Regions from separate parts of the Streptomyces sp. CA189 genome, predicted to be linked through region 4. Evidence: riboswitches for the same ligand, from Rfam matches in the RefSeq annotation. Region 4 holds a riboswitch; each other region holds the start of a gene.
The links. A riboswitch is a leader RNA that binds a small molecule or an ion and turns the genes downstream of it on or off. The one in region 4 is predicted to bind cobalamin.
Positions count from the first base shown of each region.

Region 1 (7,628 bases), on a different contig from region 4:
CCGTCCGACGTCATCGTCGACGCCTCGATGCCGGCCATGATCCGCACCTCCGGCCACATGTGGGGCCCGGACGGCGCCGAGGCCGACACCCTGGCGGTCCTCCCGGACAGCAGCTACGCCGGTGTCTACCAGGTCGTCATCGACGACTGCCGCGCGCACGGCGCGTACAACCCGTCCACGATGGGCTCGGTGCCGAACGTCGGCCTCATGGCCCAGAAGGCCGAGGAGTACGGCAGCCACGACAAGACCTTCGAGCTGGCCGCCGCCGGCACCGTCCGCGTCGTCGACGCCTCCGGTGCCACGGTCCTGGAGCAGGAGGTCGCCGCCGGCGACATCTTCCGCGCCTGCCAGACCAAGGACGCGCCGATCCAGGACTGGGTCAAGCTCGCCGTCACCCGCGCCCGCGCCACCGGCGTCCCGGCCGTCTTCTGGCTCGACGAGGGCCGTGCGCACGACGCGCAGCTGATCGCCAAGGTCAAGACGTACCTGGCCGACCACGACACCGACGGTCTGACCATCGAGATCCTGTCGCCGGTCGAGGCCACCGCGTACTCCCTGGAGCGCATCCGCCGCGGCGAGGACACCATCTCGGTGACCGGCAACGTGCTGCGCGACTACCTGACCGACCTGTTCCCGATCCTGGAGCTGGGCACCAGCGCCAAGATGCTCTCGGTCGTCCCGCTGATGAACGGCGGCGGCCTCTTCGAGACCGGCGCCGGCGGCTCCGCCCCGAAGCACGTCCAGCAGCTCGTCAAGGAGAACTACCTGCGCTGGGACTCCCTCGGTGAGTTCCTCGCGCTGGCCGTCTCCTTCGAGCACCTCGCCACCACCACCGGCAACGCCCGCGCCCAGGTGCTGGCCGACACCCTGGACCGGGCGACGGGCACCTTCCTCAACGAGGACAAGTCGCCGAGCCGCAAGCTGGGCGGCATCGACAACCGCGGCAGCCACTTCTACCTCGCCCTGTACTGGGCGCAGGAGCTGTCGCGGCAGACCGAGGACCCGAAGCTGGCCGCGGCGTTCGACCCGCTCGCCAAGACGCTGGCCGAGTCCGAGGAGAAGATCGTCGGCGAGCTCATCGCCGTGCAGGGCGCCCCGGCGGAGATCGGCGGCTACTACCAGCCCGACGCCGCCAAGGCCTCGGCGATCATGCGGCCGTCCGCGACGCTGAACGCGGCGCTCGCGCTCCTCGGCTGACGCCCGCGAGGGCTGAAGTCCGCCGGGGCTGAGGTCCCGCAGGGCTGAGGCCCACCGCTTCCACGGGTCCGCCCCGGTCGGCAGTCGCCGACCGGGGCGGACCCGTTTCCGCGCCCGGTCAGAGCGGGTGCACGTGTTCCGGTGCGAAGGCCAGCGGGTCGCGCCCGGCGGCCAGGATCCGCAGCCCGGGAGCCACGGCGAGCAGCTCGCGCAGCCAGTCCAGGGCTTCGGACGCGAGATGCTCGCAGCCGTCGAGGACGAGCAGCATGTCGCGCTCGGCCAGCCACGATGCCGCGTTCGACGTCCCGCACGGCAGGAACGGCATGCCCGGTACGCAGCCCAGCGCGGCCGTCAGGTCGCGGACCCCGAACCGCTGGTCCATGGAGACCACGGCGACGCCGTCGTAGAAATTGGACGCGAGCCGTTGCCCGATCTCCCGCACCAACAGGCTCCTGGGCTCGCGGAACCGTCCGGTGACGGTCAGTACCTTGCCCCGCCGCACGGCGGTGAAAAGACGGGACAGCTCTGTGGAGGTCGCCGGGAACGTACCGGCGCCTCTGGAATCCCTCATCGGCACGATGCCCCCCAACATGCGTGACCATTCGCGGCAAGAGGGTCGTTTCAAGCCGCATGAAGACGATTATGCGCCACTTTCTTCGAAAGGCCAGGGGAATTCCCCATTCCGGTGAAATGCCCGTGCCGCCCGGTGATCGCAGCAGTTGTACAGGTCACATGCCTTTGTCCAACCGCGGCGCCGGCGGTGACTGGACCTGGCGGTACCGCCTCCGGAAACGCCCGCGGGCGCACGGCGTCGCGCTCGACCTCGTCGGTCCGAAGAACGCACGCGGGAGGTCGGCGACGGCGACCACACCTACGCCCACCCCGAGTTCGACACCGACCGCAACGCCCGGCACGACGTGGACCCGCCCCACTACGGTAGCCCCGCCGCCCCGTCCCGTCCCCCGGGGAACGGTTGTCCGGGGGCCCGGAATCCGCTGTACTGCTGCTGTGCGGCCCGAGACGCGGGCATGGCGCGGGCATATTCGGGGGAGGGGTCAGGATGAGTGCGGACCGGCGTCGGGCAGGGCGGGGCGCGAGACCCGCGTCGCACCGGCGCCGTGCGGGCTTCCGGCGTCGAAGACCCCTGCTGAGCCTCCTCCTGTCCGCCTTCCTCCTCGTGGGCGTCTGCGCCGCGACGGGGATCGCCTGGGAACCCCGTACCGTCGCCGACGCGCGGGTCCGCCCGGCACCGGGCCCGGCCGGCGTCCTGCCCGGTAACCTCGGCGACAGCCCCGCGCCCGTCGCCACCGGCCCCACTGCCACCGGACCGGGCACCACCGCCCCGCAGAGCCCGGACGGGAAGGTCCCGGACCCGAAGGCCCAGGGGTCCGGTACGGACGGAGGGGCCCGCCCCACCGGAGCCCTGCCGTTCGACCTGCCCCAGCCGGCCGCCCTGCGCTCCGGAGCCGCCGGCGAGAAGCTGGTCTTCGCCCACTACTTCACCCCGTACCCGCTCTCCCTCGACAACGCGAGCCCCGACGCCGACTACTACACCCGCAACTACCTGAAGCCCGACGGCGAGAACGGCAAGCACCGGCGCTACGGCGGCCTGCTGCGCGACCGGCCGCCGCCCGTCCAGCCCAAGGCCGGGGGCTGGGAGCTCGCCAACCTCCAGCAGGAGGTCCGCACCGCCCGCGCCGCCGGCATCGACGGCTTCACCCTCGACCTGCTCTCCCTCTCCGGGAAGAACCTCGAACGCTGCAAGCTGCTGATGGAGGCCGCCCGTTCGGTGGACCCGGCCTTCAAGGTCATGCTGATGCCGGACATGACCTCTCTGGACACCGACGACCCGCGCGTGCTCGCCGACCTCCTCGCGGACCTCGGCAGGGCCCCGGCCGCCCACCGGCTCCCCGACGGGCGGCTGGTCGTCTCGCCGTTCAAGGCGGAGCAGAAGAGCGTCGCCTGGTGGACCCGGGTCATCGACGACCTGAAGTCCCGGCACGGCATCCGCACCGCCTTCGTTCCGCTCTTCCTCGACTTCGGCGCGCACAGCGGCGAGTTCGAGCCCATCAGCCACGGATTCTCCGAGTGGGGCAGCCGCAGCTACGTCGGCCAGGAGAGCTCCACGCGCGACGTACGGCGCGCCCACGCCGCCGGCAAGATCTGGATGCAGCCCGTATCGGTCCAGGACGCCCGGCCCAACCAGGGCGTCTACGACGAGGCGGGCAACACCGCGACCCTGCGCGCCACGTGGAACCGTGCCATCGAGGACGGGGCCGACTGGGTCCAGCTCACCACCTGGAACGACTACAGCGAGGGCAGCCAGTTCGCGCCCTCCCTGCACAACGGCCACGCCTACCTGGACCTTTCCTCGTACTACCTCACCCGGTTCAAGACGGGCGGCTGGCCGAAGATCGTCCGGGACACGCTGTACCTGAGCTCGCGCACCCAGTTCGCCGCCGCCGCCCCGAGCGGCGGCCAGTCCCTCGTGATGTCGCTGCGGGGCGGCAGCGCCGCGGCCCGGGACACGGTGGAGGTGCTGAGCTTCCTGACCGCGCCCGCGAGCATCCGTACGGCCGTGGGGGCGGCGCGGGACACGCACGCGGCCCCGGCCGGGGTCCACTCCGAGCTGCTGCCCCTGAGTCCGGGCGCCGGGTCCGCGGCCGTGGTGCGGGACGGCGGGGCCGGGGCCCGGGTGGAGCTGCGCTACCGGGTGGACCGCGCGGTGGAGGTCCAGGACCTCCAGTACTACGCGGCCACCAGCGGCCGGAGCTGAGTCCGCAGAGGCTGAAGTCCGCAGGGGCTGAAATCCCTTGGTTCGGGACCTTCGTCACCCCATATGTAGTGGTGGCACTCTGCTGTCGCATCTATATGTAGTGTTGGCCCTGCCGGTTCGGCGGGGCCTCTCCCCGACCGAGGCAACAGGGAACCCGGTGGGAATCCGGGACTGCCCCGCAACGGTGAGTCCGCCACGGCGGACGAGTCCGACACCTGCCGGCATGGGCTGTGAAAAGGGCCCGCCATTCTTCCGTGCCGAGCCCCGTGGGAGGGCTGCCGTGACTGCTGTCGTCAATGCCGTAGAGACCGTGACCGAATACCTGGACCGCCGGGACTGGCGGGTGAACGCCAACGCCAACCAGGGATATTCGCTCGGCGGACTCATCCTCAACGCCGCCGGCAAGGTCACCGCCAACTACTGGCTGGAACAGGTCTATCCCGCCGCCGTGGCGCGCGCCCACCGCGACGGCGACTTCCACATCCACGACCTGGACATGCTCTCCGGCTACTGCGCCGGCTGGTCCCTGCGCACCCTGCTGACCGAGGGCTTCAACGGGGTACCCGGACAGATCGACTCCGCCCCGCCCAGGCACCTGTCCTCGGCCGTGGGCCAGATCGTGAACTTCCTCGGCACCCTGCAGAACGAATGGGCGGGCGCCCAGGCCTTCTCCTCCTTCGACACCTACCTCGCCCCCTACGTCCGCCTCGACGCGATGAGCTATGACCAGGTCAGGCAGTGCGTCCAGGAGCTGGTGCACAACCTGAACGTGCCCTCGCGCTGGGGCACCCAGACCCCCTTCACCAACCTCACCTTCGACTGGACCTGCCCCGAGGACCTGCGCGAGCAGATCCCGGTGGTCGCGGGGGAGGAGACCGGATTCACCTACGGCGAGCTCCAGGCCGAGATGGACCTGATCAACCGGGCGTACCTGGAGGTGATGACGGAAGGCGACGCCACCGGGCGGGTGTTCACCTTCCCCATCCCGACCTACAACATCACCCGGGACTTCCCCTGGGAGAGCGAGAACGCCGAGCGGCTCTTCGCGATGACCGCCAAGTACGGGCTCCCGTACTTCCAGAACTTCATCAACTCCGAGCTCGAACCGAACATGATCCGCTCCATGTGCTGCCGGCTCCAGCTCGACCTGACCGAGCTCCTCAAACGCGGCAACGGCCTCTTCGGCAGCGCCGAGCAGACCGGCTCGCTCGGCGTGGTCACCCTCAACTGCGCCCGCCTCGGGCACCTTTGCTCGGGTGACGAGCCACGGCTGATGGCCGAGGTGGACCGGCTGTGCGAGCTCGCCAAGGACAGCCTCGAACTCAAGCGGATCACCGTCCAGGACCTGATCGACGGCGGTCTCTTCCCGTACACCAAGCGGTACTTGGGCACCCTGCGCAACCACTTCTCCACCATCGGCGTCAACGGCGTCAACGAGATGGTCCGCAACTTCAGCGGGGACGCCCACGACATCACCGCGCCCGAGGGCCACGCCCTCGCGGTCCGCCTCCTGGACCGGGTCCGGGCCCGGATGGTCGACTTCCAGGAGAGCACCGGCCACCTCTACAACCTGGAGGCCACCCCGGCCGAGGGCACCACGTACCGCTTCGCGAAGGAGGACCGGGCCCGCTTCCCCGGCATCCTCCAGGCCGGCACCGACGCCAACCCGTACTACACCAACTCCTCGCAGCTTCCGGTCGGCTGGACCGACGACCCCTTCGAGGCGCTGGAGCGCCAGGACGAACTGCAGGGCAAGTACACGGGCGGCACCGTCCTGCACCTGTACACCCCCGAGCGGATCCCGACGGCGGAGGCCTGCCGCAAGCTGGTCCGCCGCTCGCTGGAGACCTTCCGGCTGCCGTACCTGACGGTGACCCCGACCTTCTCCATCTGCGCGGACCACGGCTACCTGGCGGGAGAGCAACCCGAGTGCCCCACGTGCGGGGCGGCGTGCGAGGTGTGGACCCGGGTCATGGGTTACCACCGCCCGGTGTCCTCCTTCAACATCGGCAAGAAGGGCGAACACGCCGAGCGCGTCCACTTCAAGGCCGCGGTGTGAGCGCCGCCGCCGAGACCGGTGCCGCGACCCCGCCCGAGGTCGTCCGCATCGGCGGCTGGTCCCGGATGTCCACCTGCGACTGGCCCGGCCGGCTGGTCACCACCGTCTTCTGCCAGGGCTGCCCCTGGCGCTGCGGCTACTGCCACAACCCCGGCCTGCTGCCCGCCCGGGCCCCCGCCGCCGTCTCCTGGGACGAGGTGCTCGGCCACCTCGCCCGCCGTACGGGGCTGCTCGACGGGATCGTCTTCTCGGGCGGGGAGCCGCTGCTCCAGCGCGGTCTGCCGCAGGCCGTACGGGAGGCCCGCGCGCTGGGCCTGGAGGTCGGCCTGCACACCGGGGGAGCCTTCCCCCGGCGCCTGGCCCGGCTGCTGGACGCGGGCCTGCTCGACTGGGTCGGCTTCGACGTCAAGGCTCCGCCCGGCCGCTACGAGCGGGTCACCGGCATCGGCCACGCGGCCGCCTCGGCGGAGCGCAGCCTGCGCCTCCTGCTCGCCTCGGGGGTGCCCCACCAGCTCCGCACCACGGTGGACCCGGCCCTCCTGGGCCCGCCCGCCCTGGCAGAGCTGGACGCCTGGCTCGCGGACCTGGGCGCACGGCCCACCCACCGCCAGGCCGTGCGCCCACCGGCGGCCTGAGCGCCTCGATGGCCGTAGGAGGGGCTGTCGCTCCGGTTGGCGGCGGGGCATGATCGGGCCGACAGCCGAGCCGCACCCACGGAGGCCCTACGTGACCCACTCCGCCGAGCCGACCGACCGCGCCGACCGCACCGACCGCACCGACCGCGTCGACCCCGCAGACGCCGCCGGGCAGGCCGCGGCCGCCGCACGCGGCGGGTCCGTACGCCGCCCCGCCGAATTCCCGGGCGGGCGGGAGCTGTTCCGGCTCTCGCCCGAGGTCGGCCACCTGAACCACGGGTCGTTCGGCGCGGTGCCCCTCCCCGTGCAGGAGGCGCAGGCCGCCCTCCGGGCCCAGGCGCACGCCGACCCCGACGCCTTCTTCGTCGGCGTCGCCGACCGGCTCGTCGAGGCCCGGACCCGGATCGCCGCCCGGCTCGGCGCGGACCCGGACGGGCTCGCCTTCGTGTCCAACGCCACCGAGGCCGCCAACGTGGCCCTCGACGCCGTGGAGTTCGCCGCCGGCGACGAGATCCTGGTCACCGACCACGGCTACGGCACGGTCGTCGCGGCCGCCGCCCGGCGCGCCCCGCTCACCACCGTGGCCCTGGGCACCGACCTCCCCGACGAGGACGCCGTACGGGAGACCGTGCTGGCCGGGGTCACCCCGCGGACCCGGGTCGCCGTACTCGACCACATCAGCTCGCCCACCGCCCGGCTCATCGCCTCGCCGCGGCTGCTCGCCGAACTCGCCGAGCGGGGCATCACCACCATCGTGGACGGCGCCCACGCTCCCGGCATGATCCCCGACCCCCTGGGCGGGGGCGCCGACTTCTGGTTCGGCAACCTCCACAAGTGGGCCTACGCCCCGTCCGGCACCGCGCTGCTGTCCGTCGCCCCGCACCACCGCGACCGGGTCCGGCCGCCGGTGCCCTCCTGGGAGGCGCACTACGGCTTCCCACGCTCCGTGGAGAACCGCGCC
Region 1 covers NZ_JBWJVM010000002.1:117,300-124,927, forward strand. Annotated here, with positions in the region: gene AC061S_RS02800 (NADP-dependent isocitrate dehydrogenase) at 1-1,197, shown strand, start outside; gene AC061S_RS02805 (hypothetical protein) at 1,316-1,768, opposite strand; gene AC061S_RS02810 (glycoside hydrolase family 71 protein) at 2,258-3,973, shown strand; cobalamin riboswitch at 4,070-4,210, shown strand; gene AC061S_RS02815 (ribonucleoside triphosphate reductase) at 4,254-6,032, shown strand; gene AC061S_RS02820 (anaerobic ribonucleoside-triphosphate reductase activating protein) at 6,029-6,667, shown strand; gene AC061S_RS02825 (aminotransferase class V-fold PLP-dependent enzyme) at 6,759-7,628, shown strand, end outside.
Region 1: it holds a riboswitch for cobalamin, as region 4 does, so the genes downstream of both, AC061S_RS02815 (ribonucleoside triphosphate reductase) here and AC061S_RS19255 (ribonucleoside-diphosphate reductase subunit alpha) in region 4, are expected to answer to the same signal.

Region 2 (7,628 bases), on a different contig from region 4:
CGGGCCGTGGCGGCGAGCGGCTGGTCGTCGCGGACGAAGGACCAGGCGAGCATGGTGACGGGGCCGGTGAGCATGCCCTTGACCGGCTTGGCCGTCTGCTCCTGGGCGTACGTGGTCCAGCGGACGGTCATCGGGTCGGGGCGGGAGATGTCTCCGGCGAGGACCGGCGGGCGGACGTAGCGGGTGCCGTAGGACTGGACCCAGCCGTGCTGGGTGGCGAGGTAGCCGGTCAGCTGCTCGGCGAAGTACTGGACCATGTCGTTGCGTTCCGGCTCTCCGTGCACCAGCACGTCGAGGCCCGCCTTCTCCTGGAAGGAGACGACTTCGCGGATCTCCGCCCGGATGCGCTCCTCGTAGCCCGCCGTGCCGATGCGTCCCGCGCGCAGGTCGGCGCGGGCGGTGCGCAGTTCCGTGGTCTGCGGGAAGGAGCCGATGGTGGTGGTCGGGAGCAGGGGCAGGCCGAGGTGGGCGCGCTGGGCGGCGGCCCGTTCGGGGTAGGACGGGGAGCGGTGGACGTCGGCCGCGCTGATCGCGGCGCTGCGGGCCCGGACGGCGGGGTCGTGGGTGATCCGGGAGGCGGCGCGGGAGGCCAGGTCGGCCCGGTTGGCGGCGAGTTCGGCCGCGATCGCGTCGGTGCCCCGGGCCAGGCCGCGGGCGAGGGTGCTGATCTCGGTGGTCTTCTGGCGGGCGAAGGCGAGCCAGCGCCGGATCTGCGGATCGGTGTCCCGCTCGGCGTCCGCGTCCAGCGGGACGTGCAGCAGGGAGCAGGACGCGGCGACGTCGACCCGGTCGGCGAGGCCGAGCAGGGTGCCCAGGGTCGTCAGCGACTTCTGGTAGTCGTTGATCCAGATGTTGCGGCCGTTGACCACGCCGGCGACCAGCCGCTTGCCGGGGATGCCGCCGACCGCGGCGAGGTCGTCGAGGTTGGCCGCGGCCCGGTCGGTGAAGTCGAGGGCGAGGCCCTCCACGGGCGCCTTCACCAGCACGGGCAGGGCCTCGCCGAGCCGGTCGAAGTAGGAGGCGACGAGCAGCTTGGGGCGTTCGGTGAGACCGCCGAGCTCGCGGTAGGCGCGGGCCGCAGCGTTCAGTTCGGCCGGGGTGCGGTCCTGGACCAGGGCCGGCTCGTCGAGCTGGACCCAGGCGGCGCCCGCCGCGCGCAGTTCGGCGAGGACCTGCGCGTAGACGGGAAGCAGCCGGTCGAGCAGGGTCAGCGGATCGAAGCCGGGGGCCGCGCCGGGCGCGGGCTTGGCGAGGAGCAGGTAGGTCACCGGTCCGACCAGGACCGGGCGGGCCGAGTGGCCGAGGGCCAGGGCCTCCTTCAATTCGGCTACCTGGCGGGCGGGTTCCGCGGTGAAGACGGTGTCGGGCCCGAGTTCGGGGACGAGGTAGTGGTAGTTGGTGTCGAACCACTTGGTCATCTCCAGCGGGGCCACGTCCTGGGTGCCGCGCGCCATCGCGAAGTAGCCGTCCAGGGCGTCCGCCTCGACGGCGGACCGATGCCGGTCGGGGATCGCGCCGACCATGACGGTGGTGTCCAGGACGTGGTCGTAGTACGAGAAGTCGCCGGTCGGGACCTCGGTGATGCCTGCCTCGGCGAGCCGGGCCCAGTTGGTGCGGCGCAGTTCGCGGGCCGTGGCTCGGAGGGCTTCGGCGGTGACGCGGCCCTTCCAGTAGCCCTCGACCGCCTTCTTCAGTTCCCGGTTCTGTCCCTGGCGGGGGTAGCCGTACACGGTGGCCCGTACGGATGCGGCGGTGGATGCGGCTGTGGATGCTGCTGCGGACTCGGTGGTCACGGAACTCTCCTTCGCGAGCGTGTCTCCATGGACCCGGTGACGGGTCGCGGACGCGAAGGGGGTGCGGGAACGGGCGGGCGCCGGGGTCGCGTACGGCTCGGTACGCGACGGGAGGATCCGCCTGAAGCACGCCGACCCGCCCACGAGGTCACCGGGAAACCGTGCGCGGTCGATCGCGCACGGGCAACGGGCAGGTCTTCGGACTCGCGGGCACGCCTGCCGGTCTCCCGGCGGGCACCTAATGGCCGTCGCTTCCCAGGACCGGTTCCGGTCCCAGTGCGTATGACGGCGGTCGTTCCCGCTCACCGCTGCGGGGCAGTCCCGGATTCCCACCGGGTTCCCTCTTACGACGCATCCCGCCTGGCGGACGGGGGCGAACCAGCTGCGCGGCCCACATTAGGGCGGATCACCGGGAAATGAACACAGCTTCCCGAATGTCGGACGGTGAGATGGGACACGGAGCCACAACGCCCCCGCCCGCGACCGCCGGTCCCGTCACCTATCCCGCCGCCGGACTGCTATTTCTCCCGCTCGTGGTACATCTTCCGCGTGTGCTCCGTGTGCGCGCGCATGATCGCCGTCGCGGCCTCCCCGTCACGGTCCGCGATCGCCGCGATCAACTCCCGGTGCTCGACCCAGGACTGACGGCCCCGCTGCCGTGCGACGGGCGTGTAGTACCAGCGGACGCGCCGGTCCACCTGTGCGGCCAGCTCGGCGAGGACGGCGTTGCCCGCGAGCTCCATGATCTTCGCGTGCAGGCGGGCGTTCGCCCTGACCGCGGCGTCCACGTCGTCCGCGGCGACGGCCCGCTCACCCTCCGCGCACAGCTCTTCGAGCGCCGCGATGGCCTCGGCGCCGGCGTGGGCGGCGGCCAGCCGGGCGGCTTCGGCCTCCAGGAGGGTGCGGACCGTGAGGAGCTGGTCGGCCTCCGCCTCGGTCGGCTCGTGCACGAACGCCCCCTGGGCGGGCCGCAGATCGACCCATCCCTCGGTGCTGAGGCGCTGCAGCGCCTCCCGTACGGGCTGCCGGGACACCCCGAGGTGTCCGGCGAGCTCGCTCTCGACCAGGTGCTGCCCCGGCTGGAGGGCGCGGGTGGTGATGAGCTCCAGCAGGGCCCCGTAGACGCGGTCACGCAGCGGGCCGGGCCGTTCGAGCTTGGGCACCGCCCCCTGCGGCAGTCCTGTCGACAACATCACGGTTCCCTCCTGGGCAGCGCCGGCCGCTGCGTCGCGAACCCCATGATGGATTGTCTTTCGCCTACAGTCTACGGCGCACCGAGACGGCGGCCTCCCGACGGCCAACTCCCCACCGCCAGGCCCGCGTCAGCCCTTGCCGCCAACGATTCCATCCTGTAGACAATATTTCATCGACACCGTTCGGAAGACCCGAACGGAGTGCCACACATTGAATCCTCCGCTCCCTACTGGGAGGGGATTCCTGGCTCACGTTGGCTGCGGACCGGCGGTCCGCACGCTCTTACACGATCGGCACCAGCCGGGTTGAGACCAGCCCGGACGAGCATCACGTGGGCGGAGTTCTTGTCCCTGGGGTACACGGCTCCGCACGCGGTGCACGAGTAGGTTCGTTCAGAGAGGGGTAGTGCGTGCTTGGTTCTCGCTCCGCACTGCGCGCAGTCCATGGTGGTGTGCGCGGGGTGGACCAGGTGCACGGCACGACCGTGCTTGCGACCCATCTCGTTCAGGGCCGTCTTCGTGGCGCCGATCGCGGCGTCCGCCGCTTTACGGGCCATGGTGGACTTGGCGAGGAACTTCGCCTTGAAGTCCTCCACCGCGAGGGCGTCATGGTCGCGGACCACCCTCTTCGCCCACTTGCGGGCGGTGTCCTTGGGTACGCGGCGGCGGACCATCATCCGCTGGTAGTGCGCGACGCGGCCGGCGGCCTTCCCGCCATGTTCGGCGTGTGGCAGGTCATGGTCGTCGGACGTGGTGGTCGCGATCTCCCGCACGCCCCAGTCGATACCGATCACCGCGCCCTTGGAGGGCAGTGGTTCGGTGGTCGCGGGGACGACGAAACTGGCGTACCAGTGCCCGAGGCTGTCGCGGTACACACGCACCGACGACGGCGGCCCAGGAAGATCCCGCGACCACACCACAGTCACGGCAACGCCGCCAGCGAGGTAGAGACGTCCGTCCTTCAACCGGAAGCCGCGTTGCGTGTAGTTGAGCGTGGGGTCCGCCAGGTGCTTCTTCTTGTACTTCGGCATCCCGGCGCGCTGCCGCATCGGCATCCGGGCCTTGATGTCCTTGACCGCCTTCGTGCGGGATTTGGCGAAGTCTCGGATGATCTGCTGCTGCGGAACGCTGCTGCCCTCACGCAGCCACGCCATCGAGCCTCCACACGTCACCTTCTCGCCGGCCGTCTTGTTGTCGGCGTGGACCTTGCGGGACATCGCCACGCACTCGTTCCACACCCACCGGCACCGCGCCCACTCCGCCTCAAGCCGGGTCAACGCGATGGACGACACGCGAAGCCGGAAGGTGTACCGGGCATGCCCGGCTTCCCCCTCGCCATCGTCCACCGCTGCTGTCGGCATGACCCCAACCTAGCCACCCCCACTGACAACGAAAGAGAGCGCAGGTCAGAGCAGATGAGCAACGAACTCCGCCGCTACGCGGCTCCGCCCCAAGGACCCGTTCCTCCCCGGACTGAAGCCCGGGGCGTCCTCGGAGAGATCCGGTGAAAGTCGCAGTTCTGGGCGCCGGTGCGATCGGCGCATACGTCGGCGCCGCGCTGCATCGAGCAGGCGCCGACGTGCACCTCGTCGCCCGTGGACCGCATCTGGCGGCCATGAGGGAGCACGGCGTCCGGGTGCACAGCCCCCGCGGAGACTTCACCGCCCGCGCCCACGCCACCGACGACCCGGCCCGGATCGGTCCGGTCGACTACGTCTTCCTGGGCCTCAAGGCCAACTCCTACGCGGCGTGCGGGCCGCTCATCGAGCCGCTGCTGCACGAGGGCACCGCCGTGATCGCCGCCCAGAACGGCATCCCCTGGTGGTACTTCCACCGGCACGGCGGACCGTACGAGGGCCACCGCATCGAGAGCGTGGACCCCGGCGGCGCGGTCAGCGCCGTCCTCGCGCCCGAACGGGCCGTCGGATGCGTGGTGTACGCGGCCACCGAGCTGGCGGGTCCGGGCGTCGTACGCCACCTCGAAGGCACCCGCTTCTCCATCGGCGAGCCCGACCGGTCCCTCTCCGAGCGCTGCCTGGCGTTCAGCGAGGCCATGCAGGAGGGCGGCCTCAAGTGCCCGGTCGAACAAGACCTGCGCAACGACATCTGGCTCAAGCTGCTCGGCAACATCTCCTTCAACCCGATCAGCGCGCTGTCCCGGGCCACGATGCGGGAGATGTGCCGGCACGGCGGTACGCGCGAGGTCATCGAGATCATGATGACGGAGACGCTCGCCGTCGCGGAGGCCCTCGGCTGCAAGGTGGGGGTCTCCATCGAACGCCGGCTGGCCGGTGCGGAGCGCGTCGGCGACCACCGGACCTCGACGCTCCAGGACCTGGAGCGCGGCAAGCCGCTCGAACTCGACGTGCTGCTGGCGGCCGTGGTGGAGCTGGCGGAGATCACCGGGGTCCCGGTGCGGACGCTCCGGACCGTCCACGCCATCTCGGACCTGCTCGCACTGCGGACCGCGTGATCGCCGTGGGACGGGTCACGGAACGACGCAAGGTGCTCCGCATCCGGGACGGGGCCGTCTCCACCCGGCCGGACACCCTCGTCGCCGAGGAGCCGATGGAGATCCGGCTCAACGGCAGGCCCCTCGCCATCACGATGCGCACGCCGGGCGACGACTTCGCCCTGGCGGCGGGCTTCCTCGTCAGCGAGGGGGTGCTGGGCAGCTCCGAGGAGCTGCGGAACATCGTGTATTGCGCGGGAGCCACGGCCGACGGAGCCAACACGTACAACATCGTCGACGTGCGGACGGCTCCGGGACTCGTGCTGCCGGAGATCACGCTCGAACGCCATGTGTACACCACCTCGTCCTGCGGCCTGTGCGGCAAGGCGAGCCTGGACGCGGTCCGTACGACGGCCCGCTGGCCGATCCACGACACTCCCCCGGTCCGGCTGGATCCCGGACTGCTCGCCCGCCTCCCCGACCGGCTACGGGCGGCGCAGCAGGTCTTCGACCGGACCGGGGGCCTCCACGCGGCGGCCCTGTTCACCGAGGAGGGGGAACTGCTCGACGTCCGCGAGGACGTGGGCCGGCACAACGCGGTCGACAAACTGGTCGGCCGCGCCCTGCGGGGCGGCATGCTGCCGCTGTCGCGGACGGTGCTGCTGGTCTCGGGGCGGGCCTCCTTCGAACTGGCGCAGAAGGCGGTGATGGCGGGCATTCCGGTGCTCGCCGCGGTGTCGGCCCCGTCGTCCCTCGCGGTCGACCTGGCGGCGGAGGCGGGCCTGACCCTCGTCGGCTTCCTTCGCGGCGCCTCCATGAACGTGTACGCGGGCGAGCACCGCATCGCCCTGCGGGCCGCGGCCTCCCAGGGCTGACCCGCTCCCCGCGGCACGGCGGCGGGGTCTCTCACGGCGGGGAGCGCCCCCTGCGCCGGAGAGGCCCCGCCTCAGCCATGCCGGAGAGGCCCCGCCTCAGCCATGAGGAAAAGAGGAGACATGACAGAGCTCGATCCCGCGGTCGTGCTGGGCATGGCCGCCCAGGCGCCCGACGGCCTGGTGATCGTCGACCGCGAAGGGCTGATCCGCTACTGGAACCGGGGGGCGGAGCGCATCTTCGGGTACTCCGCCGGGGAGGTCGCCGGGCGCAGCCTGGACCTGATCATCCCCGAGAAGCACCGCAAGCGTCATGGGGACGGCTTCGTGGCCGCGATGGAGCAGGGGGTGAGCCGGTACGGCGAGGCCGACCTGCTGTCGGTGCCCGCCGTCGGGGCGGACGGCCGCAGGCTGTCCATCGAGTTCAGCGTGGTGCTGCTGGCCGGTCCGGACGGCGCAGCCGCCCACTGCGGCGCGGTCATCCGGGACGTCACCGCGCGGCGGGCCCGGGAGAGGGCGCGCATGCGGCGCGAGGCGGCCGGCGACGATCCCTCCGGTGAGGCCGCGCCGGCCTGAAGCCCCGCCGCACACACACCCAGGTGCCCTGCACGCGAGGACCGCGTGCAGGGCACCTGGGGTTTTCGGGGCGGCCGGGTCAGGCGACGACCCTTCCCTCGTGCAGCTTGCGAATGGCGTCCGCGTCGTAGCCGAGGTCCGCGAGCACCTCGTCGGTGTGCTCGCCGAGCAGCGGCGCACCCTCGATCTCGGGTGTGAAGCCGGAGAACTTGATCGGGCTGCCCACCGTCAGGTAGGTGCCGCGCTCCTTCTGCTCGACCTCGACGATCGTGCCGCTCTTGCGCATGTCGGGGTCGGCGGCGAGCTCCTTCATGCTGAGCACGGGTGCGCAGGGCACCTCGAAGGTGCGCAGGATGTCGACTGCCTGGTACTTGGTCTTGTCCGCCAGCCACTTCTCGATCTCGCCGAAGATGTCCATGATGTGGGGCTGGCGGGCCCGGGCCGTGGTGTACCGCGGGTCCTCGGTCCACTCGGGCTTGCCTATGGCCTCGCAGGTGCGGGCCCAGTTCTGCTCCTGGATCGTGAAGTAGATGTAGGCGTTGGGGTCGTTCTCCCAGCCCTTGCACTTCAGGATCCAGCCCGGCTGGCCGCCGCCTCCGGCGTTGCCGCCTCGGGGCACCGCGTCGCCGAACTCGCCGTTCGGGTACTGCGGGTACTCCTCCAGGTAGCCGGTCTTCTCCAGGCGCTGCTGGTCGCGGAGCTTGACCCGGGTCAGGTTGAGCACGGCGTCCTGCATGGACAC
Region 2 covers NZ_JBWJVM010000017.1:39,882-47,509, reverse strand. Annotated here, with positions in the region: gene metE (5-methyltetrahydropteroyltriglutamate--homocysteine S-methyltransferase) at 1-1,793, opposite strand, end outside; cobalamin riboswitch at 1,966-2,191, opposite strand; gene AC061S_RS16390 (GntR family transcriptional regulator) at 2,312-2,986, opposite strand; gene AC061S_RS16385 (RNA-guided endonuclease InsQ/TnpB family protein) at 3,214-4,347, opposite strand; gene AC061S_RS16380 (2-dehydropantoate 2-reductase) at 4,491-5,459, shown strand; gene fdhD (formate dehydrogenase accessory sulfurtransferase FdhD) at 5,465-6,313, shown strand; gene AC061S_RS16370 (PAS domain-containing protein) at 6,434-6,886, shown strand; gene frc (formyl-CoA transferase) at 6,966-7,628, opposite strand, start outside.
Region 2: it holds a riboswitch for cobalamin, as region 4 does, so the genes downstream of both, metE (5-methyltetrahydropteroyltriglutamate--homocysteine S-methyltransferase) here and AC061S_RS19255 (ribonucleoside-diphosphate reductase subunit alpha) in region 4, are expected to answer to the same signal.

Region 3 (7,628 bases), on a different contig from region 4:
CCGCGAGCCGGGAATGGAAGGCGTCGTTCGGGTACGGGGCGGGCGGGGTCAGCCGCTCGCCCGTGGCCGCGTCCTCGAGCACCGGGTTGTCGTAGTGGTCGGGGCAGTGCACCAGCACGTCCCGGCCGTCCGGCAGCGTGCCGAGCGCGACCGGGTAGTCGTACTCCTCGGCGTGGTAGTAGCTCCGGTGCAGCTCGCGCACGATCCGGGTCCCGTCCAGCAGGAGGGCCTTGGTGCCGCGCTCGACGTAGAGCACGGTCCAGCGCCCCGAAGAGGAGCGGACGGCGCGGTCGAAGCGGTAGGCCAGCGGGGGGTAGACCTCGTGCTCCCGGCCGTCGGGGGTCCACCGGCGCAGGCCGCCGACGGGGTCGACCAGGTCCTCGCCCTCCCAGAAGAGGGAGTTCACCTCGGATGTCGCCGTGAGTATGCGCACCCGGATGAACCTACCTACCGCCAGTCGGTCAGCGCCTGCGGATTACGGGGTCCCGGGGCGTCCGCGTCGAGCAGCCCCCGCGCCCGCAGGAAGGCCGTCACCGCCGGGGACCAGGCCGGGCGCAGGCCCGCCGAGGTGAGGAGGGACGGGTCCGAGAGGAGGGGCTCGGCCGGGCCGAAGCGGATGCCCGCCGGGGTCAGGACCGCCGCGTCGTCGGCCCAGCGGACCGCCAGGTCCACGTCATGGGTGGCCATGACCACCGTCGTGCCGGAGGCGCGGAGCCCCGCGAGGACGTCGAGGAGCCGCTCCTGGCCGTCCGGGTCCAGGCCGGCCGTCGGCTCGTCCAGGATCAGCACCCGCGGAGCCATCGCCACCGCCCCCGCGATCGCCGCGCGCTTGCGCTGGCCGTAGGAGAGCAGGTGCGTGGGGCGGTCCCGGATCGGCGTGATGTCCAGCGCGGCGAGGGCGGAGTCCACGCGGGCGCGGACTTCCGGAGCGGGGAGCCCCAGGTTCATCGGGCCGAAGGACACGTCCTGTTCGACCGAGGCCGCGAACAACTGGTCGTCGGGATCCTGCACCACCAACTGGACGGACGTGCGCAGCCGGGTCAGGCCGGCCCGGTCGTACGAAACCTCCGTGCCGTCCAGCCACAGCGATCCCGAACCGGGCCGCAGCCCGCCGCTCAGCAGCCGCATCAGCGTGGTCTTGCCGCTGCCGTTGCGGCCCAGCAGGGCCAGCGCCCGGCCCGGCGCGATGGCGAAGTCGACGCCGGTCAGGACCGCCGGGCCGTCCTCGTAGGCGTAGCCCGCGCCGGACAGTTCCACCACCGGGTTCAGCGACGGGTTCACCTGATTTCTCCCAGGATGCCCCGGGCTTCAGCCCGGCGAGGAATGGGTCCTTGGAGCGGAGCCGCGAAGCGGCGGAGTTCTCTGCGCATCTGTTCTGACCTGCACTCTCTTCCGTTGTCAGTGGCGGGTGTTAGCTTCCGGACATGACGACAGCAGCGATGGCCGAAGAAGTGTCCGGGCATGCCCGGTACACCTACCGGCTTCGCGTTTCGTCGAACGCGCTCGCTGCCCTGGAAGGGGAGTGGGCGCGGTGCCGTTGGGTGTGGAACGAGTCCGTGGCGATGTCCCGCAAGGTCCACCACCTCAACAAGGACGCCGAGTCGAAGGCGACGTGTGGTCCGGCGCAGCTCGACAAGATGCTGACTGAGGCGCGTCGTTCGATGTCCTGGCTGCGCGAGGGCGCGTCGGTTCCTCAGCAGCAGCTCATCCGGGACTTCGCGAAGTCCCGGGCGAAGGCGCTGGGAGACATCAAGGCGAAGCTGCCGATGCGGCAGCGGGCGGGGATGCCCCGCATCAAGCGGAAGCGGGAAGCCGCGCCGTCGCTGAACTACACGCAACGCGGGTTCCGGCTCAAGGACGGCCGTCTGCACCTGGCCGGCGGGATCGTGCTGACGGTGGTGTGGTCGCGGAAGCTGCCCAAACCCCCGTCCAGCGTCCGCGTGTACCGGGACAGCCTCGGACATTGGTACTGCTCGTTCGTCGTCCCCACCGTGACCGGGGCCCTGCCGGAGACCGGCGCTGTGATCGGTGTCGACTGGGGCGTGAAGGAGACCGCGACCACCACCAGCGAAGCCCACGACCTGCCCCACCCCCAGCACGGTAAGACGGCCGCCGCGAAGCTCGCGCACTACCAACGGATGATGGCGCGGCGCCGGACCCCGAAGAACCAGCCCGACACCAAGGGATACAAGAAGGCCCGGCGGGCGGCGGCGAAGGTGTCGAAGAAGATCGCCCGCCAGCGGCAGGACACCGGCCGCAAGTGGGCCAAGCGCCTCGTCCGCGACTTCGACCACCTTGCCGTGGAGGACTTCCGTCCGAAGTTCCTCGCCAAGTCCACCATGACCCGCAAGGCCGCCGACGCCGCGATCGGCGCCACCAAGACGGCGCTGGTCGAGATGGCCCGTAAGCACGACCGGACCGTGCACCTTGTCCACCCCGCGCACACCACCATGGACTGCGCGCACTGCGGAGCGAGAGCCAAGCACCGCCTCCCCCTCTCCGAGAGAACGTATACGTGCACCGCCTGCGGAACGGCGTCCCCCAGGGACAAGAACTCCGCCCGCGTGATGCTCGTCCGGGCTGGTCTCAACCCGGCTAGTGCTGATCTTGTAAGACCTGCCACCTGCTAGGTGTCAGGCGAAGTGAGCTAGGAATCCCCGCTCTTCAGGGCGGGGAGGACGTCAAGAGTAGAGCCCCTTCAGGGTGAGGGTCAGGGTGATCAGGGCCGCCAGCAGGCCGGCGGTGGCCGTCAGGAAGCGCCACGACAGGGCCGCCTCCGGTACGAGGACCCGCAGCGCCCCGTCGTAGCCGCGTCCGGCCAGCCCCGCCTGGAGCTTGGCCGCGCGGTCGAAGGCCCGTACGAAGGAGGTGGCGGCGAGCCCGGCCAGGGAACGCCACACCGCCGCCCGGCCGGTGTGGCCGAGCCGGGCCGCCTGGGCCCGGCGGACCTGGGCCATGGAGTCGAGCAGCAGGAAGCCGATCCGGTACATGACCAGGGCCACGTCCACCACCGGGGCCGGCACCCCGGCCCGCACCAGCCGGGGCAGCACGTCGGAGACCGGGGTGGTGAAGGCGAACAGCAGGAGTCCGAGCGAGGCCGCCGAGGTGCGCAGCAGCAGTTCGGCGGCGAGGCGGGGGCCGTCGGGGGCCAGGGACACCGGCCCGGCCGGGCCGCCGACCGCGAACAGCAGCGGCAGCGCCCCGGTGAAGCAGAAGCCGAGCGGGATCCGGAAGGCCCGCCAGAGCTGCCGGCCGGGCACCCCCGCCGGGCCGAGCAGCACGGCGAGGGTGGCGGCGGCCACCAGCGGCCCGCCCGGCCAGGGCGGCAGGCACACGGCGGTGACCGTCAGCCCGATCCCGAGCAGGGCCTTCTCCAGCGGGTGCCGGCCGCGCCAGCGACTGCTGTGCGCGGCCACGTCGATCGGCAGCACCCGCCTACGCCTCCGGGGCGGTGGCGGCAGCGGCGGCGGCCGCCCCCTGGCGGCGGCCCTTGCGGACGCCGAAGTAGTACGCGAGCACGCCCGCGCCCAGGGCCGCCTGCAAGGCGAACAGCGCGGACTCGACCTCGCCGGAGGGGGGTTCGTAAAGAGGGGAGAACCAGGGCTCGTAATCCGGCTTCAGCTCGGTGATCGCCGCCTCCGCCTGGGCGTCGGCGCCGGCGAAGGGCTCCTCCTTGCCCTCGCCGAGCCCCAGGGCGATCGGCAGGACGGCCAGAGCCGCCACCAGGAGCAGGAGCAAGGCGTTGATCTTGGTGTTCTTCGACATTCCGCTCATCAGGCCGCCGCCTTCTCTCCGGTGCGGGGGGAGGTCAGCTTGGCGACGCCGAGCCGGACCAGGTCCGACTTGCTCGACGCCATCAGCAGCCGCATCACCAGGACGGTCAGCAGCCCCTCGCTCACGGCCAGCGGTATCTGGGTGACCGCGAAGATCCCGCCGAACTTCGCGAGCGAGCCCGCGAATCCGGAGGCCGGGTCCGGGAAGGCCATGGCGAGCTGCACGCTGGTGACGCAGTAGGTGACCAGGTCGGCGAAGAAGGCGCCGAAGAAGACGGTCACCATCAGCGGCAGTTCGAACTTCCGCAGCAGGCGGTAGACGGCGTAGCCCGCCCACGGGCCGGCGATGGCCATCGAGAAGACGTTGGCGCCGAGGGTGGTGAGCCCGCCGTGGGCCAGCAGCAGGGCCTGGAACAGCAGGGTGATCGTGCCGAGCACCGCCATGATCGGCGGCCGGAACAGGATCGCCCCGAGCCCGGTGCCCGTGGGGTGTGAACAACTGCCGGTCACCGAAGGGATTTTCAGGGCGGACAGGACGAAAGTGAAGGCTCCGGCCGCACCGAGCAGCAGCGTGCTCTCGGGGTTGGCCTTCACCTCGCGGGTGAGCGAGCGGACGCCGTGGACGACGAAGGGGGCGGACACGGCGCCCCAGGCGACCGCGTGCAAAGGGGGCAGGAACCCCTCGGCTATATGCATGAGTAGGGAGACCTCTCCAGCACCTCGTGGATGGACAACGCGCCCCGGCCGGTCTCCTGGCTCACGGGTTGACGTCCATGCTCCGCCTTCCCGGGCAGCGCGGAACCTCCCGCGCAGCCCAGTGGCTTTCCCGCAGGAGTGGAGCCGGACTTCCCGATCACAGTGGCGAGGGCCGCACCGGTTTCTCACCGGTTTCCCGAACACCAAGGCCCGCTGACCCTAGTCGGCCGCGCGGACCGGTAACAACCCGCCCCAACCACGCCGGGCGGCGACTGGATTCCGCTTAGTGGTAACACGCTGTGTCCGTACCGCTACCATGTGCATCAACCGCCCCATCTGAAAAGGGAGTTCTACATGTCCGTGACCGCCGAGGACTGGCTGCCCCGTATCGCCCGGCTGTTCCGCGCGTACGACCTGGACGGCGACGGCCAGCTCGGCCGCGAGGACCTGATCGCCTACGCGGGCCGGCTCGCCGAGCACCTCACCGAGCCCGGGGACAGCAGGCGCCGGGCGGCGCTGTACGACGTGTACGCCGAGCTGTGGAACCAGCTCCAGGCCGCCGCCGACACGGACCGGGGCGGCAGGATCAGCGAGCAGGAGTTCGTCGCCGCCGCCGCCCGCGACGCGTTCGACGGGGACCCCTCGTTCCGCGCCTCCACCCTGCGCGCCCTCGACGCCCTCGCCGACGCCCTCGACCGGGACGGCGACGGCCGCATCGACCGGGAGGAGTACGAGCACATCTTCGGTGCGACGGGTCTCTCCGAGGATGCCGACGCCCTGGCCTTCGACCGGATCGACGCCAACCACGACGGGCACATCAGTCGCGAAGAGCTGCGCGCCGCCGGCATCTACCTCTTCCCGCTGGCCGACCCGACCTGGCTGACCGCCGGTGGCGTCCGCACCGACCGGCCGCGCGGCGTCGCTCTGGTGGCCCACGACTCCCGCAAGGCGGACCTGCTGGCCTGGACGGAGCGCCGGGCCGCCGACCTCAAGCCGCACCGCCTCTACGGGACCGGCACCACCGGGACCCTGATCAACCGCATGATCGGCCTCGACGTGACGCCGCTGCGCAGCGGCCCGCTCGGCGGTGACCAGCAGATCGGCGCCCTCGTCACCCAGGGTGAGATCGACCTGCTGGTCTTCTTCTTCGACCCGCTGTCCTCGCACCCGCACGGCGACGACGTCCGCGCGCTGATCCGGCTCGTCGCGCTGGCCGACGTACGGCTCGCGCTGAACGCGGCGAGCGCGGACGCCATGATCGAGAGCCTGTAGGGACGGCCGAGCCGGCCGCGCTCCCCGTCCGGGCGCGGTCGGCTGGCGGGGGCGCCCGGCGCCCCGCAGGCTGAGGCGGTGGCAGCCGAATCCGACGCGTACGACTACTCCGACCTCACCGCCGTCTACGTCAACTGCACGCTCAAGCGATCGCCCGAGCCCAGCAACACCGAGGGCCTGATCGACAAGAGCCGCGCGGTGATGGAGGCCGCCGGGGTCCGGACCTCGCTCATCCGGGCCGTCGACCACGACATCGCCACCGGTGTCTGGCCCGATATGACCGACCACGGCTGGGAGAGCGATCAGTGGCCGGTGCTCTACAGCCAGATCATGGACGCGGACATCCTCGTGCTGTGCGGCCCGATCTGGCTCGGGGACAACAGCTCGGTGATGAAGCAGGTCGTCGAGCGGCTCTACGCATGCTCCTCGATCCTGAACGAGCAGGGCCAGTACACCTATTACGGGCGCGTGGGCGGGGCGCTGATCACCGGCAACGAGGACGGCGTCAAACACTGCGCGATGAACATCCTCTACAGCCTCCAGCACCTCGGCTACGCGATCCCCCCGCAGGCCGACGCCGGATGGATCGGCGAAGCCGGACCGGGGCCCTCCTACCTGGACCCCGGATCCGGCGGACCCGAGAACGATTTCACCAACCGGAACACGGCCTTCATGAGCTGGAACCTCATGCACCTGGCCGCCCTGCTCAAGCGGTCCGGCGGGATGCCGGCGCACGGCAACCAGCGCTCCCTGTGGGACGCGGGCTGCCGCTTCGACTTCCCGAACCCCGAGCACCGGTAGGACCCGGTCCCGCCTTCCGGCGGTGTGCTCAGCAGACGTTCGGGTGCGCGATGTCCAGGACGAAGCGCTCCGGGGCGTGCAGCGTGAACGAGGTGTAGGCGGGCTTGGTGTCGAAGGCGGCGCCGAAGGTGACGTACCCCTCGTAGTCGCCGGTCAGGGCGAGGCCCTTCAGTTTGGGCAGGTAGATCTTGAGGAGCTTGGGTCCGAGGTAGACGTTGTTGCCCGCGTCGTCGTGTCCGGCGGCGGGGTTCAGGCGGATCTCCAGGAAGTACCGCCCGGCCAGCGGGACGGGCTTGCCGGATCCGTCGTAGACCAGCGACGGGACGGGGGTGACGGTGACCTCGGGTACGTATCCCTGCAGGTCGATGACGACGCGGTCGTACGTGCAGTGCCCGCCCCAGCGGGCATTGACGACGAGCGGAGTGGGTGGGACGGCGGTGGCGGTCGTTGGTGCGGCGGAGGCCGGTGCGGCGAAGGCGAGCATGGCGGTGAGCAGTGCGCCCAACCCCAGTGCGACGGCCTGCCGGCGGCGTGGACGGATCATGGCGTCCCCTCGATTCCGAGAGACGGGGAACGGTGTCACCCGGGGAGACGCGTCCGGTACGGCTGTGGTTGCACCGGGTTCACCGGATTCACCGGGTTCCCCCGGTGATCGCCCGGTCCGCCTGGTCTGCCCGGTTCAGCTCGGCAGGAGGGCGCTCAGTTCGGCGTCGAGGTCGTAGTGCCGGTGTTCCTGGCCGCGCGGCACCAGCTCGGTCATCCGGCGGCACAGCTCCCGTACGTCCTTGGCCCGGGCGGACACCACGCACGACTGCTCGCCGTTGCTGAAGGCGAAGAAGATCCGCGGCTCGGTGCCCTTCCAGCGCGGCCACACCTGTATGTCGCCCTCGCCGGTGGCGCAGATCTGGCCGTCGAGCAGCAGTTCCCGGGAGAAGACCCAGTGCGCGAGGTGCATCCCGGCCCCCTCGAAGTCGAGGGAGATCTCGTAGGGCCGCGCGGTGCGGTACACGAAGACGCCCCGCACCGGGACGGGCGCGGGCGCGGCCTCCAGGCGGAGTGCGAGGACGCGGTGTTCGGTGCCGGCCA
Region 3 covers NZ_JBWJVM010000012.1:76,516-84,143, forward strand. Annotated here, with positions in the region: gene AC061S_RS12655 (WD40 repeat domain-containing protein) at 1-433, opposite strand, end outside; gene AC061S_RS12660 (energy-coupling factor ABC transporter ATP-binding protein) at 448-1,281, opposite strand; gene AC061S_RS12665 (RNA-guided endonuclease InsQ/TnpB family protein) at 1,425-2,630, shown strand; gene cbiQ (cobalt ECF transporter T component CbiQ) at 2,682-3,431, opposite strand; gene AC061S_RS12675 (energy-coupling factor ABC transporter substrate-binding protein) at 3,436-3,765, opposite strand; gene AC061S_RS12680 (energy-coupling factor ABC transporter permease) at 3,774-4,469, opposite strand; cobalamin riboswitch at 4,499-4,692, opposite strand; gene AC061S_RS12685 (methylglyoxal synthase) at 4,824-5,741, shown strand; gene AC061S_RS12690 (flavodoxin family protein) at 5,820-6,542, shown strand; gene AC061S_RS12695 (AMIN-like domain-containing (lipo)protein) at 6,571-7,086, opposite strand; gene AC061S_RS12700 (SsgA family sporulation/cell division regulator) at 7,222-7,628, opposite strand, start outside.
Region 3: it holds a riboswitch for cobalamin, as region 4 does, so the genes downstream of both, AC061S_RS12680 (energy-coupling factor ABC transporter permease) here and AC061S_RS19255 (ribonucleoside-diphosphate reductase subunit alpha) in region 4, are expected to answer to the same signal.

Region 4 (7,628 bases):
GCGCCTTCTCGGCACCGCCGGCCTCCCAGCCGAGGCCGATCCAGGAGGCGACGCCACCCTTGGGAACGACGTCGGTGGACTGCTGCGGGTTCGCCTCGTCCTTGTCCTTCGGGGCGGTGGAGAAGGACTGGAGCTTCTTGTAGAACTCCATCGCGGAAGCGGCCTGGGGGGTACCGAGACCGCCCTTCCACTTGTCGCCGTCCTTGGTGGCGAGGTCGCCGCCCTCGTCCCAGATGAGACCGGCGAGGACGTACCAGCTCTGGCCGGGCAGGTAGATCGGCTGCGAGGCCGGGTCGGCCGCCTTCAGCTTCTCCAGGCCGGCGACCCACTCGTCGCGGGTCTTGGGCGCCGTGACGCCGGCCTTCTCGAAGGCCTTCTTGTCGTAGATGACGACGCGGTTGGCCGCGTACCACGGAGCGGAGTAGAGCTTGCCGTCGATCTCGGCCGAGGCCAGACCGCTCTTCGCCCAGGCGTCCGCGCCGAGCTTGGACTTGTCCTTGGTCAGGTCGGCGAGACCACCGGTGACCGCGTAACCGGCGGTCTGGGTGTTGCCGAGCTCCAGGACGTCCGGCGGGGTGTTCTCGGAGAGGGCCGTGGTGACCTTCTCCTGGATGCCCTTCCAGGGCTGGACCTCTACCTTGACCGTGACACCGGGGTGCTTGGCGGAGAACTCCGCGTTGACCGCGTCGATCCAGGTCTTCGGTGCGGAGCCGTCCATCACCCAGACGGTGATCTCCTTGGCGCCACCCGCGTCGGCCTTCGGCTTGTCGTCGCCGCCGTTGCCGCACGCCGCGACTCCGACCATCATGCCCGCGACACTGACCGCCGCGATGAGCTTGCGCTTCACGCCACCCTCCTCAGGGATGCTGCCTGCAACTTCCCTTGCCCGCCGCGGTGACTCAAAAAGCACCAAGTACTGCCCGTGGGGCCGGGATCTGATCCATATTGGTGTAGACCAGTAGCTGGAGCTTGGCCTAGACCTTTAGGGGTGTCAAGGGTCTAATGAGCGGGTGCTCGGTCCGTTATCGGACCGACACCTGGGGGAGGGAGGAGGCCTGCCCTCCCTCCCGTGTCACGATGTGACCGCACATATCGGAGGAGCCGGTGACGGCAACGAAACTGGAGTCGGGAAGGCGGGCGGCGATGGCCACCGAAGGGGCGATCACGGAGCCGGACAGCGGGGCGGCCACCCGCACGGCACGCGTGCCCAAGTACTACCGGCTCAAACGCCACTTGCTCGATATGACCGAAACCTTGCCGCCAGGAACACCGGTGCCGCCGGAGCGCACGCTCGCGGCCGAGTTCGACACCTCCCGCACCACGGTGCGACAGGCTCTCCAGGAGCTCGTCGTCGAGGGGCGGCTGGAACGGATTCAGGGCAAAGGAACCTTCGTCGCCAAGCCGAAGGTCTCCCAGCCGCTCCAACTCTCCTCCTACACGGAGGACATGAGGGCCCAGGGCCTGGAACCCACCTCCCAGCTCCTGGACATCGGCTACGTGACGGCCGACGACACCCTCGCCGGCCTCCTCAAGATCGCCACCGGCGGCCGGGTCCTGCGCATCGAACGGCTCCGCCTGGCCAGCGGCGAGCCGATGGCCATCGAGACCACGCACCTGTCGGCCAAGCGCTTCCCCGCGCTGCGCCGTTCACTGGTCAAGTACACCTCCCTCTACACCGCCCTCGCCGAGGTGTACGACGTGCGCCTCGCCGAAGCGGAGGAGACCATCGAGACCTCGCTGGCCACCCCGCGGGAGGCCGGACTGCTCGGCACCGACGTCGGGCTGCCGATGCTGCTGCTTTCCCGCCATTCGCTGGACACCGACGGGGAGCCCGTCGAGTGGGTGCGTTCCGTATACCGCGGCGATCGTTACAAGTTCGTCGCCCGACTCCAGCGCCCCGTCGTCTGATTCGTAGTTGACTCTCGTTCCGCTATGCGGACGGGGGCTTACGCCCAGCGGGCTGTCCCCCGTAGATTCCCTGCGCCATTACGCAGATGATCGACGAGGGGACGACGGATCATGACGGAACCAGGACCGGAAGCAACGGAGCCGGAAGCGGCACGGGCGATACGGGACGCGGCGAGTCCGGGCACCACGCCGGGCTCGCCTTCTCCATCGGGGCGCATGTCCCCCAAGGCCGTGGCCGTGTGGGTGCTCGTCGGGCTCGTGGGGGCTCTCGGCTGGGGCGTGCTGGCACTCTCGCGCGGCGAGGAGATCTCGGCCGTCTGGCTGCTCGCCGCCGCCCTCGGCTCGTACGCGATCGGCTACCGCTTCTACGCGCGCTTCATCGCGAACCGCGTCCTGAAGGTGGACAAGACCCGCGCCACCCCCGCCGAACGCCTTGACAACGGTGTCGACTTCCACCCGACCGACCGACGGGTGCTTTTCGGTCACCACTTCGCCGCCATCGCCGGCGCCGGCCCCCTCGTGGGCCCCGTACTCGCCTCGCAGATGGGCTACCTGCCCGGCACCATCTGGATCGTCGTCGGCGTGATCTTCGCGGGCGCCGTCCAGGACATGGTCACGCTCTTCTTCTCCACCCGGCGCAACGGCCGTTCGCTCGGCCAGATGGCCCGGGACGAGATCGGCCCGGTCGGCGGCGCCGCCGCGCTGGTCGGCGTCTTCGCCATCATGATCATCCTGTTGGCCGTGCTGGCCCTGGTGATCGTCAACGCGCTGGCGCACTCCCCGTGGGGCGTCTTCTCCATCGGCATGACCATCCCGATCGCCCTCTTCATGGGCTTCTACCTGCGCGTCCTGCGCCCGGGCCGGGTCACCGAGGTCTCCGTCGTCGGAGTCGCGCTGCTGCTGCTCGCCATCGTCGCGGGCGGCTGGGTCGCCGAGTCCTCCCTGGCGGACACCTTCACCCTGGAGAAGGAGACGCTGGTCATCTGGATGGTCGCCTACGGCTTCGTGGCGTCCGTCCTGCCGGTGTGGATGCTGCTCGCCCCGCGCGACTACCTCTCCACCTTCATGAAGGTGGGCACCATCGGGCTGCTGGCCGTGGGTGTGGTCATCGCCATGCCGACGCTGAAGATGCCCGCGGTCACCGAGTTCGCCTCGCGCGGCGACGGGCCGGTCTTCGCCGGCTCGATGTTCCCGTTCGTCTTCATCACCATCGCCTGCGGAGCCCTGTCCGGCTTCCACTCCCTGGTCTCCTCGGGCACCACCCCGAAGATGATCCAGAAGGAGACGCAGGTCCGGGTCATCGGCTACGGCGCGATGCTGACCGAGTCCTTCGTCGCCGTCATGGCGATCATCGCGGCCTGCATCATCGATCCCGGCCTGTACTTCGCCATCAACTCCCCCGGCGGGGTCGTCGGCGCCACCGTCGAGACGGCCTCGCAGGCCGTGACGAACTTCGGCTTCGCCATCTCCCCCGAGGCCCTCACACAGGCCGCGAAGGACGTGGAGGAGAGCAGCCTGCTGTCCCGTACGGGCGGCGCGCCGACCTTCGCACTCGGAATGGCGGAGATCTTCTCGGCCGTCATCGGCGGCACCGCGATGAAGGCGTTCTGGTACCACTTCGCGATCATGTTCGAGGCCCTGTTCATCCTGACGACCGTGGACGCGGGCACCCGCGTCGGCCGCTTCATGCTCCAGGACACCCTCGGCAACGTGCACAAGTCCTTCAAGGACGTCAGCTGGAAGCCGGGCGTCTGGTTCGCCAGCGCGGTGGTCGTCGGCGGCTGGGGCTACTTCCTCTGGGTCGGCGTCAAGGACCCGCTGGGCGGCATCAACCAGCTCTTCCCGCTGTTCGGCATCGCGAACCAGCTCCTCGCGGCGGTCGCCCTGGCCGTCTGCACCACCCTGCTGATCAAGTCGGGCCGGCTCAAGTGGGCCTGGGTGACGGGCGTTCCGCTGGCCTGGGACCTGGCCGTCACGCTCACCGCCAGCTACCAGAAGATCTTCTCGGACAACCCGAAGATCGGCTTCTTCGCCCAGCGGGACGTCTACCAGGAGGGCATCGACGCGGGCAAGGTCCTCAAGCCCGCCAAGAACATGGACGAGATGCACACCGTGGTCACCAACGCCACGGTGGACGGCGTCCTGTCGGTGTTCTTCGCCCTGCTGATCATCATCGTGCTCGTGGACGCGGCCCGCACCTGCCTCAAGGCCATCCGTAAGCCCGAGTCGGTCACCATGGTCGAGTTCCCGTGGACCGAGTCCAAGCTCGTCGCCCCGGCCGGGCTCATCCCGACCGCCGAGGAGCGCGCGGAGCTCGCCGCCGCCGGCCTCGACTCGGGCGGAGGCCGCGTCAAGGAACCGGTCGCGTGACGCGCCTGCGCCACGTGCTGGGCCGGGCCCGGTACTTCGTACGGGAGTTCTCTGGCGAGGCGGCCTACGACCGCTACGTCGCCCACGCCCGTACGCACGACCCGGACGCGGAGGTCCAGTCCCGCCGGGAGTTCGAGCGGGCCCGTACGGACGCCCGCGAGGGCGATCCGCGCGAAGGGTTCCGCTGCTGCTGAACCGGTGGGCCGCACAAGGCCGCCGCGTCTCCGTCCACCCGACGGAACGCGGCGGCCTCCTTGCTCGCCCTGGCGCACACTCGGTCCCATGGACATCATCATCAGGACGGCGGCGGCCGCCGAATACCAAGAGCTCGGCGAGATCACCGCACGGGCCTACCTCGACGACGGACTGCTGGACTTCGCCGAGGACGACCCCTACCTGAGCCGGCTGCGCGACGTCGCCGGCCGGGCCCCCGACGGCGAGGTGCTCGTCGCGGAGTACGAGGGCACGCTGCTCGGCGGTGTGACCTTCGCCCCTCCCGGCAGCCCGCTGTGCGATATCGCGGGTCCCGGCGAGGCGGAGTTCCGGATGCTGGCCGTCTCCGCGGCGGCGCGCGGACGCGGCGCCGGGGAGGCCCTCGTACGGGCCTGCGTGAGCCGTGCCCGGGAGCTGCAGGGCGTGAGCCACCTGGTGCTGTCGACCACCGAGAAGATGCTCGGGGCGCACCGGATCTACGACCGGCTGGGCTTCGTGCGGACTCCGGAGCGGGACTGGTACCCGGTGCCGGGCCTCCCCCTGCTCACCTACCGCCTGGAGCTCTAGCGGTGCACCGCCCCCGAGGAGCGACACAACATGTGGGGGCTACCGCAAGCACCGGCCCCCACATGTATGCTCATGCTCGCTGTCGCCGCAGGGGAATCCGGTGAGAATCCGGAACTGTCCCGCAACGGTATGAAATGCACCGACCTGCTCGGTGCATCCGCAAGTCCGAGGACCTGTCGACAGTGCGCCCGGCTCGACCGAACCGGGTGCAGACACGTCCGGGCCTCGCGGTTGGGCCGGTGGACGCCACGTGGCGCACGCGCACTGCCCTGCCAGGCACGCGCTCCCCCACGTGCGCCCCCTCGCGCCCCGCACCAACGGTGTTCCCGGAGCCGAGCGAGGGAGAGCTCCCCCCGTGACCATCGCGCCTTCCGCACCGCGCGCCGAGTCCGACCCGTCCGCCTATGAGGGTCCGGGGGCCGCGCTCCTGCGCACGCTCACCGAGCTGACCGCCGACCTGCCCGACACCGACCCCGGCCGGGTCGCCGCCGCCGCCCTGCGCGGCCGCAGCGCCGCCGCCGACGAGGCGGAGCTCCGTACGCTCGCCACCGAGGCGGCCGCCGGACTGATCTCCGAGGACCCGGCGTACTCCCGCCTCGCCGCCCGCCTGCTGACGCTGGCCGTGCGCGAAGAGGCCGCCGGCCAGGGAGCCACCTCCTTCTCCGGCTCCGTCGAGGTCGGCCACCGCGAGGGCCTGATCGCCGACCGCACCGCCGACTTCGTACGCCTGCACGCGAACCGGCTCGACGCGCTGGTCGCGCACGCGCTCGCCGAGGGCGCCGACGACCGCTTCGGCTTCTTCGGCCTGCGCACCCTGCACAGCCGCTACCTGCTGCGCCACCCCATCACCCGCCAGGTCATCGAGACCCCGCAGTTCTTCATGCTGCGCGTGGCCTGCGGCCTCGCGGCGGACGAGAGCGTCACGGCCGTCGAGGAAGTGGCCTCGCTGTACCGGCTGATGAGCCGCCTCGACTACCTGCCCTCCTCCCCCACCCTCTTCAACTCCGGCACCCGGCACCCGCAGATGTCCTCCTGCTACCTGCTGGACTCCCCGCTGGACGAGCTCGACTCGATCTACGACCGCTACCACCAGGTCGCGCGCCTCTCCAAGCACGCCGGCGGCATCGGCCTCTCGTACTCCCGCATCCGCGCCCGCGGTTCCCTGATCCGCGGTACGAACGGCCACTCCAACGGCATCGTCCCGTTCCTGAAGACCCTCGACGCCTCCGTCGCCGCCGTGAACCAGGGCGGCCGCCGCAAGGGCGCCGCCGCCGTCTACCTGGAGACCTGGCACGCTGACATCGAGGAGTTCCTGGAGCTCCGCGACAACACCGGCGAGGACCAGCGCCGCACCCACAACCTGAACCTGGCGCACTGGGTGCCGGACGAGTTCATGCGCCGCGTGAACGCCGACGCCGACTGGTCGCTGTTCTCCCCGGCCGACGTCCCCGAGCTGGTCGACCTGTGGGGCGACGCGTTCGACGCCGCCTACCGCGAGGCCGAGGCGGCCGGCCTGGCCCGCAAGACCATGCCCGCCCGCGACCTCTACGGCCGGATGATGCGCACCCTCGCGCAGACCGGCCAGGGCTGGATGACCTTCAAGGACGCCTCCAACCGCACGGCGAACCAGACCGCCGAGCCGGGCACCGTCGTCCACTCCTCGAACCTCTGCACCGAGATCATCGAGGTCACCAACGACGGCGAGACCGCCGTCTGCAACCTCGGCTCGGTCAACCTCGGCGCCTTCGTCGTGGACACGGCGGACGGTCGGGAGATCGACTGGGAGCGCCTGGACGAGACCGTCCGCACCGCCGTCACCTTCCTCGACCGCGTCGTGGACATCAACTTCTACCCGACCGAGCAGGCCGGCCGCTCCAACGCCCGCTGGCGCCCGGTGGGCCTGGGCGCCATGGGTCTCCAGGACGTCTTCTTCCAGCTCAAGCTGCCCTTCGACTCCCCCGAGGCGAAGGCCCTGTCCACGAAGCTCTCCGAGCGCATCATGCTCGCGGCGTACGAGGCCTCCTGCGACCTGGCCGAGCGCAGCGGCCCGCTGCCCGCCTGGGAGCAGACCCGCACCGCGCGCGGCGTCCTGCACCCCGACCACTACGACGTCGAGCTGAACTGGCCGGAGCGCTGGGACGCGCTGCGCGCCCGGGTCGCGAAGACCGGCATGCGCAACTCCCTGCTCCTCGCCATCGCCCCGACGGCGACCATCGCCTCCATCGCGGGCGTGTACGAGTGCATCGAGCCGCAGGTCTCCAACCTCTTCAAGCGCGAGACCCTGAGCGGGGAGTTCCTCCAGGTCAACGGCTACCTGGTGCAGGAGCTCAAGCGGCTCGGCGTCTGGGACGCCCAGACCCGCGAGGCGCTGCGCGAATCCTCCGGCTCGGTCCAGGGCTTCGGCTGGATCCCGGCCGAGGTGCGCGACCTGTACCGCACCGCGTGGGAGATCCCGCAGCGGGGACTGATCGACATGGCGGCGGCCCGTACGCCGTTCCTTGACCAGTCGCAGTCGCTGAACCTGTTCCTGGAGACGCCCACCATCGGCAAGCTCAGCTCGATGTACGCGT
Region 4 covers NZ_JBWJVM010000023.1:51,835-59,462, reverse strand. Annotated here, with positions in the region: gene AC061S_RS19280 (extracellular solute-binding protein) at 1-847, opposite strand, end outside; gene AC061S_RS19275 (GntR family transcriptional regulator) at 1,144-1,908, shown strand; gene AC061S_RS19270 (carbon starvation CstA family protein) at 2,125-4,278, shown strand; gene AC061S_RS19265 (YbdD/YjiX family protein) at 4,275-4,472, shown strand; gene AC061S_RS19260 (GNAT family N-acetyltransferase) at 4,561-5,058, shown strand; cobalamin riboswitch at 5,125-5,253, shown strand; gene AC061S_RS19255 (ribonucleoside-diphosphate reductase subunit alpha) at 5,414-7,628, shown strand, end outside.